Regions from separate parts of the Pigmentiphaga sp. GD03639 genome, predicted to be linked through region 1. Evidence: predicted binding sites of a transcription regulator. Region 1 holds the regulator's gene; the other holds the start of a gene.
What was found. The regulator LexA, encoded in region 1, represses DNA repair genes until DNA is damaged. The targets are predictions, from matches to a motif close to ACTGTATNNNNATACAGT.

Region 1 (4,406 bases):
CTTCTGGATCGGGTACGCCAGCTGGCGGCGGCCCCAGTCTTCCAGACGGTGGATCGTGCCGCCCTGGCTGGTGATCAGCGACTTGTAACGGTCGACCATGGCCGGAACCTGCTCGCTCTGGTCCGGGTGAACGATGAAAACTACTTCATAGTGACGCATCGAAGCTCCTTATGGATGGTCCCGCGGGCGTCCGGATGGGCCCGCCGTAGGCGCAAGTCCGCTCAAGCGTCTAGAGTCGGACAAGGGATCAATCTGGCGAAAAAATGGCTTCCGCCAAAAATCAAGCCCTTTATTATCGCCCGCGGAAGGGCAAAAAGCAAGCCAAAGGCCCGAGAACCGCCGTGCGGCGTGGTTTCGGGGCCCATTTCCGGGCATGGATGCACCGCCGCGGTTGCGGGCTGGCCGGCCTCGCACGGGCGGATCAATACGTGTCGAAGGCGCCCTGGATGTCGTCCATGCCCGCGCCCAGCGCCAGCATCAGCAGCACGCGCGCCTTCCACGGCGACAGCGTACCGGCGCCGGGCAGCCCGCCCGAGGCCGCGACGCAGCCGCTGCCCGTGCGGGTCGCGCGGACCACGGCCACGCCGCCGCGCTCCAGTCCGTCCAGCGCCTCTTGCGCGTCGGCGCTGGCCGAACCGTTGCCGGTCCCGGCCCAGACCAGGCCGCGCGCCCCGGTGGATCCCACCGCCCGGATCAGGGCGGCCGAGCCGCCGGCATAGCCGGCCAGCACCTCGACCGGAGGCAGCGGCGTGGCGGCCGTGAAAGGCGTGGCGCTGGTGTGCGGACGTTCCGGCCGCCCCATCCAGGCGACCCGGCCGTCCTGGACCCAGCCCAGGGCGCCCGCGTTGGGCGAAGCAAAGGCATCGGGCCGGTTGGCATTGGTCTTGGACGCGTCGCGCGCGCCCAGGATCTGGTGGTTGAGCACGACCAGCACGCCGCGCCCGGCGGCCTGCGGATGGGCGGCCACCGTGGCCGCGTCCAGCAGGTTCAGCGGGCCGTCGGAAGACAGCGCGGTCGCCGGGCGCATCGCGCCCACCAGAACCACCGGCCTGTCGGTCTTGAGCACCAGGTGGAGGTAATACGCGCTTTCCTCGAGCGTGTCCGTACCGTGGGTGACGATCACGCCGTCGGCGCCTGCGTCGAGCAGTGACTGCACCCGCCCGGCCAGCGACTGCCAGAAGGCGGGCGTGGCGTTCTTGCTGTCGATGGCCGCGAACTGCTCGGCCCGGATGTCGGCCACTTCGTCCAGGCCTGGCACGCTGGCGCACAGCTCGGCCACGTCCAGCGCGCCGGCGGCATAGGCCATCGTGGCCTGGGGGCGGGCGCCGGCCCCGGCGATGGTGCCACCGGTGGCGACGATGCAAAGACGTGGCAGGGACATGGCGGACGCAGGCACGGAAGGACGAGAGCCCGATGATACCCGCGGCCGGATTGGCGTTCCCGCGACACTTGCGTTTTCCGCTTGCGTCGCGCATCGATACTGTATAAAAATACAGTTACTGGATAAAACCACAGAAGCTCGACACGCGCCGTCGCCACCCGGTGGCGGGCGCCCCGCCACGGAGCCCGAGATGTCCAAGCTGACCGCACGCCAACAAGAAATCCTGGATCTCATTCGCCAGGCCATCGTCAAGACCGGCTTTCCGCCCACCCGGGCCGAAATCGCCCAGGCGCTGGGCTTTCGCTCGCCCAACGCGGCCGAGGAACACCTGAAGGCGCTGGCGCGCAAGGGCGTACTGGAATTGTCCGCGGGCACCTCCCGCGGGATACGGCTGAAAGACCCGGTCGCAGCCGAACCGCCGCTCCAGCTCACGCACCCCGTGCTGGCGCAACTGGTGCTGCCGCTGGTGGGCCGGGTCGCCGCCGGCAGCCCCATCCTGGCCACCGAGCACATCGACAAGGAAATCGGCGTGGACGAGGCCCTGTTCTCGCAGCGGCCCGACTACCTGCTCAAGGTACGCGGCAACAGCATGCGCGACGCCGGCATCCTCGACGGCGACCTGCTGGCGGTCAAGAAGGCCGCCCAGGCCCGCGACGGGCAGATCATCGTGGCCCGCCTGGGCGACGACGTCACCGTCAAGGAACTGCGCTACACCGAAACCGGCCTGAGCCTGCTGCCGGCCAATCCCGACTTCCAACCCATCGAAGTCGATCGCGAGCGCGACGATTTCGCGCTCGAGGGCATCGCCGTCGGCCTGATCCGGGCCGGCCTGGTGCATTGAAGACCCAGACGGACGACCATCATGAAACACTGCACGCCCAGCTCCAGTCTTTCCAGCGGCTTTCCCGCGCTCGACGCCGCCCTGCCCCAGGCCGGATGGCCCGTCGGCGCACTTACCGAAATCCTGGTCCCGCGCGTCGGGCATGGCGAATTGAACCTGCTCGGCCCGCTGCTGAGCCGGCTCACCAAGGCCGGCCGCACGGTGGCCTTGCTGGTGCCGCCGTACTTGTCCTACGCCCCCGCGCTGATCCAGCACGGCGTTTCGCTGGAATGCGTCAAGCTCGTGCGCACCGACCACCCCCTGGATGGCCTGGACCAGCTGGAATCCGGCGTGCGGGCGGGCGAGTTCGCGGCGCTGGTCGCCATCCTGCCCCCTGACCAGGCGGCCGCGCAATCCGAAAGCACGGTGCGCCGCCTGTACATGGCCGCGCGGCTGGCCGCCTGCCCCGCCTTCCTGTTCCATACCTGCAGCACGCCCGCCACGACCTCGGCATCCCAATTGCGGCTGCTGGCGGACATGAGCCAGGCCGGCCAGATCCGGCTCCAGCGCATCGCACCGGCTGCCCAGGGCGGCGAAGGCGCGGTCACGCTGGACATCGGCCAGCAAACGGTGCGTGCGGGGTTCAAGCCGGGGTTCAAACGTGCGGCCGGGCTCGCCGCGGCGGGAACGCACACGCGCACCGCCGAGGAAACGGACACGCATGGCACGGATGCGGATACGCTGCCGGCGCAACGGCCCATCATCCCGCGAACCGGGCAACATGGGCCGCATGCCAAACCGACTCCCGCGAATCGCAGCCCGTGGCCCTTCAAGCAACGTCGCGGCGCAAGCAGCAGCCGAAGCTATCCTTCCGCACTGGCGCTGCTGTTTTCTCGAGGCTGGAACGCCTGAGTCTCCCTACGGCACTCGCAGCAGGATAAGACTGCTGCGGAGCCTGTGCTCCGATGCTCCATTGCCCACGAATTTTTGAAATTCGTGGGCTTTTTTACGTCTCACCGGCGGATCTACGCACTTGCGGAAGTTGTTGTAAGCCAGCAATCCCCCCCCATTTGGAGTATGTATTTTTTCGTACTCATTGCTAGGCTGGTTGCTCCACTCCCCTCGCTGCGCCAATCCCGGAAGAGGCCATCATGCAAGCGAAATCCCACGTCCTCCACGCCCTTGCGGTACTTGCCACGGCTGCGGCCGCATCCGTCTGGTGTGCCAGCGCGGCTGCCCAAGGCGTCTCGATCGGAGGCTCGGGTTCAAGCTCGGGTTCGGACGGCCCCCGTGCCGTCGAGGAACAGTCCGCAGCCATCAGCTACAGCTCTCGCGCGGCGGCCTGCGCACGGGCCAAGTCCCGCGCCTCGGAGTTCGCCCAGCGCAAGAGCAACTTCAAGGACATCAGTCTGGGCGCCTGCGACTGCTCCTCCACCAAGACCAAGCCGTGGCAGCCAGCATTGCAGGCTCAATACGCGATGGAAACAGGCATGCCCCCTCCCACAGGTCCTGTCGACACCCACGAATGCACGGTCACCGCCCGTATTTCGCTCAAATAGCCGCCAGAGACGAGCCATGAAGAAACGCGGGAAAACCAGGGGCCGATCAATGGCGGCAATGGCCGGTCTGATCGCATGGGCGGCATGCTGGCCGGCTTATGCCTTTAGCGAGTCAGATCCACTAGACAATGGCTATGGAACCCCCGGCGACTACTCCCAAGACTACGAAGTCCTGTCCGAGAGAATCGTTTTCCACAGCAGGCTGATCAGCAACAAAAGAATGTACACCGGAGGGGAAATCAATAGAAAAACCGGCCGAATAAGCATTGAAACCACGGAGATGGCTAACAACTTCAGCGGCGTATGCAGCGTGGGAAGCTATGTCCCGGACACCAAGTTTTGAGCGCCGCCCTGACAGGATCAGCGGCAGATTGAACACTCCGCTTGCCAGCGGCCAGTGCAGGAAAATCGAGGCGTCCGAGAAACTGTTCTGACGCCTCCCGGCCGTTCTACTTCGCCGCCCGCTGCCTGAGCGTCTCGTACATGCAGACCGCCGACGCCACGCTGACGTTCAGGCTTTCCACGGACCCTTGCATGGGGATCCGGACCAGTTGATCGCAGGTGTCGCGGGTCAGGCGGCGCATGCCCTCGCCTTCGGCGCCCATGACCCAGGCGATGGGCTGGCGAGCGTCCACGTCGTACATGG
Region 2 (4,406 bases), on a different contig from region 1:
TCGGAAGGGGTGGCGCGCGGCACGATGGCATCGGCGTGCAGGCCGATGGCGATGGCAGGCGCCTCCATCGCCAGCCGGTCCAGGTGTTCCTTGAGCAGGCGCAGCAGATGGTCGGCCTCCCAGCCCGGATTGGCCAGGGACACGGTCAGGCGGGTAGGAGGACGGGCGTATCGGCCGCGTTCATGTTCCAGGACCAGAACGATGGCATTGGTCGCGGTCTGGCTGGCGTGTAGCCAGCCCGCCAATTGCTGGACAAGGCGTCGAGCCACGACAAGGACTGCGGGAGCGTGGTCGATGCGAAAGAGCAATTCCACGCGGGCCGAGAACTCGGGTGGGGCCTGGACCCAGGTGAACAGCTCCGGCTTGCGGCCGCAGGCCTGGTCCAGCAAGTCGAGCAGTTCGCGGCCGCACCGGCGTTGCAGGCCGGATCGAGGCAGTTTCATCAGGGCCGCCACTGTGCGGCAGCCGATACCGTCCAGCCAGTCGCGATGCGGCCGTGCAGGAGGCAGCAGCAGGCAGGGCAGGTTCGCTATCCGGCGTATCAGGGGCGTCTCCCGCAGGACGCGTCGCGGTCCCGGCGTGGCGCGTGCCGCCAGCAACCAGGCGCCGTGTGCCGTGGGACCCATGCCGAGGCGAGCGTGGCAGCCGAGCTGGCGCAAGCTGTCGCGTATGCGTCGGCACAAGGCGGCAGGACCGCCGAAGACTCGCAGGCCGGCGCCCACGTCCAGCAGCAGGCTGGCATCGGGGCCCAGTGCCACCTCGGGGGTATATTGCAGCATGGCCAGCGCGGCGGCCTCCAGCAGCTGTGTCTCGCGCGCCGGATCGCGTTGGAGGAACTCGGCATGGGGTGCCAGCGCGCCGGCCCCTTTTTTGCGCATGCCGGGCCGTACGCCCAGCCGGCCAGCTGCGGGTGTCACGGCCACTACCGCTTCGTGGTCCAGCACCACGATCACGGCTGCCGGATCATCCTGCCAGAGCGGGTTCAGGGCGTCGAGGCTGGGCTGCGTCAGGTAGACGCTGATCCACAAACGCATGGCGAGGCTCGGAGGAAGGCTGGCCGCTGCCGAAGGCGGGCGCCGGCGGCGCGAGCGGCAGCAGCAGCGGCGTTTCGTGATGGGGGCCGCGGCGCTTCAGGATGGTCACGCTGAGATGGTCGCCCGCGGGCCGCAGCAGCAGGCGTAGCGGCGACGGCGACGAGGCGCGCGCGGCATCGGCATGGCGGAACATGAAGAAGGCGGTGTCGCCCGCCTGCGCCGCAAGGTGCAGCCGACGCAGGGCACTGGCCGGTGGCCGGGCGGACCAGTACAGCAGGGCGCCGCAACTGCCGTGCTGCAGGATGCGTTCGGCGGCCCACAGGGCATCGGCAGCCTGACTGGGATCGATCCACAGCAACTGGCTGGCGGGAAAACGATGCGCCAGCCAGGCTTGCGCGCAGGGCGCGTGAGGCGGATGCAGCAGCACGATGCTGCGCCGGGCGGGCAGTTGCCGCAGGGCGGGCAGGAGCAGCCGCATTTCGCCCAGACCGGGTTGTGCCAGCAGCAGTTCGGTCAGACTGCCCAGGGGCCAGCCTCCGCCGGGCAGGTGGCGGGACAGGTCGGGATGGCCGGTTTCCAGGCCCGGACGGTTGGCGCGCGCGAGTTGCGAGCCGCGCCAAAGGAGCGGGTGGATGGCGGCATGGGCCGTGGCGGACGAGATTCCGAAGGCGGACATGAGCCGGCAAACATGAATGATTACTGTATAAATATACAGTATTTGAGGGAAGTGGCGGCGGCATCCCTGTCTTTCGGCATGCCGTGTCCCGGTTCTGGTATCGTGGCTTGGCCGAGTTGTTGCTGTAATCCCTAGGAAAGACCGTTCATTCATGAAACCCATCAACAAATCGAACAAACTAGCCCACGTCCTGTACGACATCCGCGGCCCCATCATGGACAGGGCCAAGCAGATGGAAGACGAAGGCCAGAAGCTCATCAAGCTCAACATCGGCAACCTGGCCGTGTTCGGTTTCGACGCTCCCGAGGAAATCCAGCTCGACATGATCCGCAACCTGCCCAACTCGGCGGGCTATTCGGACAGCAAGGGCATCTTCGCCGCGCGCAAGGCGGTCATGCACTACACCCAGGCGCAGGGCGTGCAGGGCGTGACACTGGAAGACATCTACCTGGGCAACGGCGCCTCCGACCTGATCGCGATGGCCACCAACGCGCTGCTGGACGACGGCGACGAGTTGCTGCTGCCCGCGCCGGACTACCCGCTGTGGACGGCGGTCGTGAGCCTGTCGGGCGGCACGCCCGTGCACTACCTGTGCGACGAGGCCAAGGGCTGGATTCCCGACCTGGACGACATCCGGGCCAAGATCACCCCGCGCACCAAGGGGATCGTGGTCATCAACCCGAACAACCCGACCGGCGTGGTCTATCCCGACCACGTGCTGCAGGAGATCGTCGCCATCGCGCGCGAGCACGGGCTGGTCATCCTGGCCGACGAGGTCTACGACAAGGTGCTGTACGACGACGCCCGCCACACCGCGCTGGCGAGCCTGTCCACCGACGTGCTGACGCTGACCTTCAACTCGCTGTCCAAGAGCTACCGCGCCTGCGGCTACCGCGCGGGCTGGCTGGTGGTCTCGGGCGACAAGCGCGCCGCGCGCGATTACATCGACGGCCTGAACATGCTCGCCAACATGAGGCTGTGCGCGAACGTGCCGGGCCAGTGGGCGATCCAGACCGCGCTGGGCGGCTACCAGAGCATCAACGACCTGGTGGCCCCGGGGGGCCGGCTGCGCCAGCAGCGCGACCTGGCCTATGAATTGATCACCGCCATTCCCGGCGTGACCTGCGTCAAGCCGCAGGCCGCGCTCTACATGTTCCCGCGGCTGGATCCCGAGGTGTATCCCATCGAGGACGACCGCCAGTTCTTCCTGCAGATGCTGGAAGCCACGCGGGTGATGCTGGTGCAGGGAACGGGGTTCAACTGGCCGCATCCCGACCACTTCCGCATCGTGTTCCTGCCGCACGAGGCGGATCTGCGCGAGGCCATCGGCCGCATCGCCAAGTTCCTCGAGGACTACCGCCTCAAGCACGCCAGGAAGGCGCCGGCGTCGCCCGAGGCCGGCGCGGACGATCGTGCCGTCGTCGTGCCGGCCAAGTTCGGGGCGAAGGCCGGCTAGCGCGGGCGTCGATCCTGCGGGCGCTGCCCAAGCTCCCGCATGGTTGCGCCGATCCAGTCAGCGATGGCGTCCACGCCCAGCGCCAGGTTGTCGACGCTGCAATGCTCGGCGCCGCCATCGCGCAGCGTATGGACGAACAGCTCCGCCTTGGGGCTGTTCACGCATTCGGCGACCAGGCGTTCGGCCTGGACCAGCTTGATCTGCCGGTCGTTCTCGCCGTGCGTGACCAGGATGGGGCAGCGTATGCGATGCAGCACGCCCTCCAGCGTCATGCGGTCCGCCGTGGCCAGCAGGCCTTCCATGGTGGTCTGGCCGAACACCCACATCACATGTTCCCAGTAATGCGGAACGGGTAGCCGCGGGTCCTGGCTCTGGTGGCGGTAGCGCTGGGTCGCGCCCCAGTCGTAGTTGGCGCCCCAGGCCACGCAGCAGCGCAGGCGGGGTTCGAAGGCGGCGGCGCGCGGCGCGTGATAGCCGCCCAGCGACAATGCCATGATGCCGATGCGCGAGGCATCGACGTCGTCGCGTCCCTCCAGGTAGTCGACGCAGGCCGAGGCGGGCACCTCGGCCTCGGGGAAATTGGTCAGGCCCTGCAGGCGCAAGGCCTCGCCCACGCCGGGGTTGTCCACCAGCAGCACGGACACGCCGCGCTCGCGCAAGGCCTCGCCCATGCCCATCAGGTACAGGATCTCCTTGGTCACGTCCAGTCCGTCGAAATGCACCATGCAGGGCGCGCCGCCGGGCGGTATCTCGCGCGCCGGGACGTACAGGGCCGGCAGGGTGGTGCCCTGGTAGGGCACGTCCACCCATTCGACGGGCTGGCCGGTCAGCTCGGCGTAGCGCCGAAAGCACTCGAGCATGTTGCGGAAGGCCGCGTCCCGGCCAGGGAAGCGCGGCGCCTGCATGCGTTCGGCCTGCACGTAGTAGATGGCGGCGCGCTTGAACTTGCGGCCCGCGCTGTAGGTGCGATCGTGCTGGAGGTCCTGCTGCGCCAGCGCCTTCACGCGGTCGGCCAGCCCGGTCCAGGCGGCGAACAGGATCTCGGCCGCATGCGGGTCGCCGCGGCGCGACGCTTCCTTGACGGGGCCGGAGGCGTCGTCGAGCTCGCCGATCTCGGCGCCCATGCCGAGCGCCAGGTTGACGGCCATATTCCAGGTGTAGTTGTCGCCGAAGTATTCAAACATGGTCGATGTCCATTCGTGGTTGCGTGGAAAGTGCGGTGGCGCCGGCGAAGGTCAGT

Region 2: imuA (translesion DNA synthesis-associated protein ImuA) is a predicted target of LexA. The motif match lies at 1,733-1,750, and genes of this name have one in related genera.

What each region holds. Positions count from the first base shown of each region.
Region 1 is NZ_JAOCLR010000003.1:173,737-178,142, forward strand. Features, by position in the region: gene rpsF (30S ribosomal protein S6) at 1-159, opposite strand, end outside; gene N5K27_RS04605 (asparaginase) at 422-1,381, opposite strand; gene lexA (transcriptional repressor LexA) at 1,572-2,222, shown strand; gene N5K27_RS04615 (hypothetical protein) at 2,244-3,113, shown strand; gene N5K27_RS04620 (hypothetical protein) at 3,353-3,760, shown strand; gene N5K27_RS04625 (hypothetical protein) at 3,777-4,103, shown strand; gene rlmB (23S rRNA (guanosine(2251)-2'-O)-methyltransferase RlmB) at 4,210-4,406, opposite strand, start outside.
Region 2 is NZ_JAOCLR010000035.1:17,289-21,694, forward strand. Features, by position in the region: gene N5K27_RS24995 (DNA polymerase Y family protein) at 1-1,034, opposite strand, end outside; gene imuA (translesion DNA synthesis-associated protein ImuA) at 964-1,710, opposite strand; gene N5K27_RS25005 (pyridoxal phosphate-dependent aminotransferase) at 1,862-3,166, shown strand; gene N5K27_RS25010 (alpha/beta fold hydrolase) at 3,163-4,350, opposite strand; gene N5K27_RS25015 (tripartite tricarboxylate transporter substrate binding protein) at 4,402-4,406, opposite strand, start outside.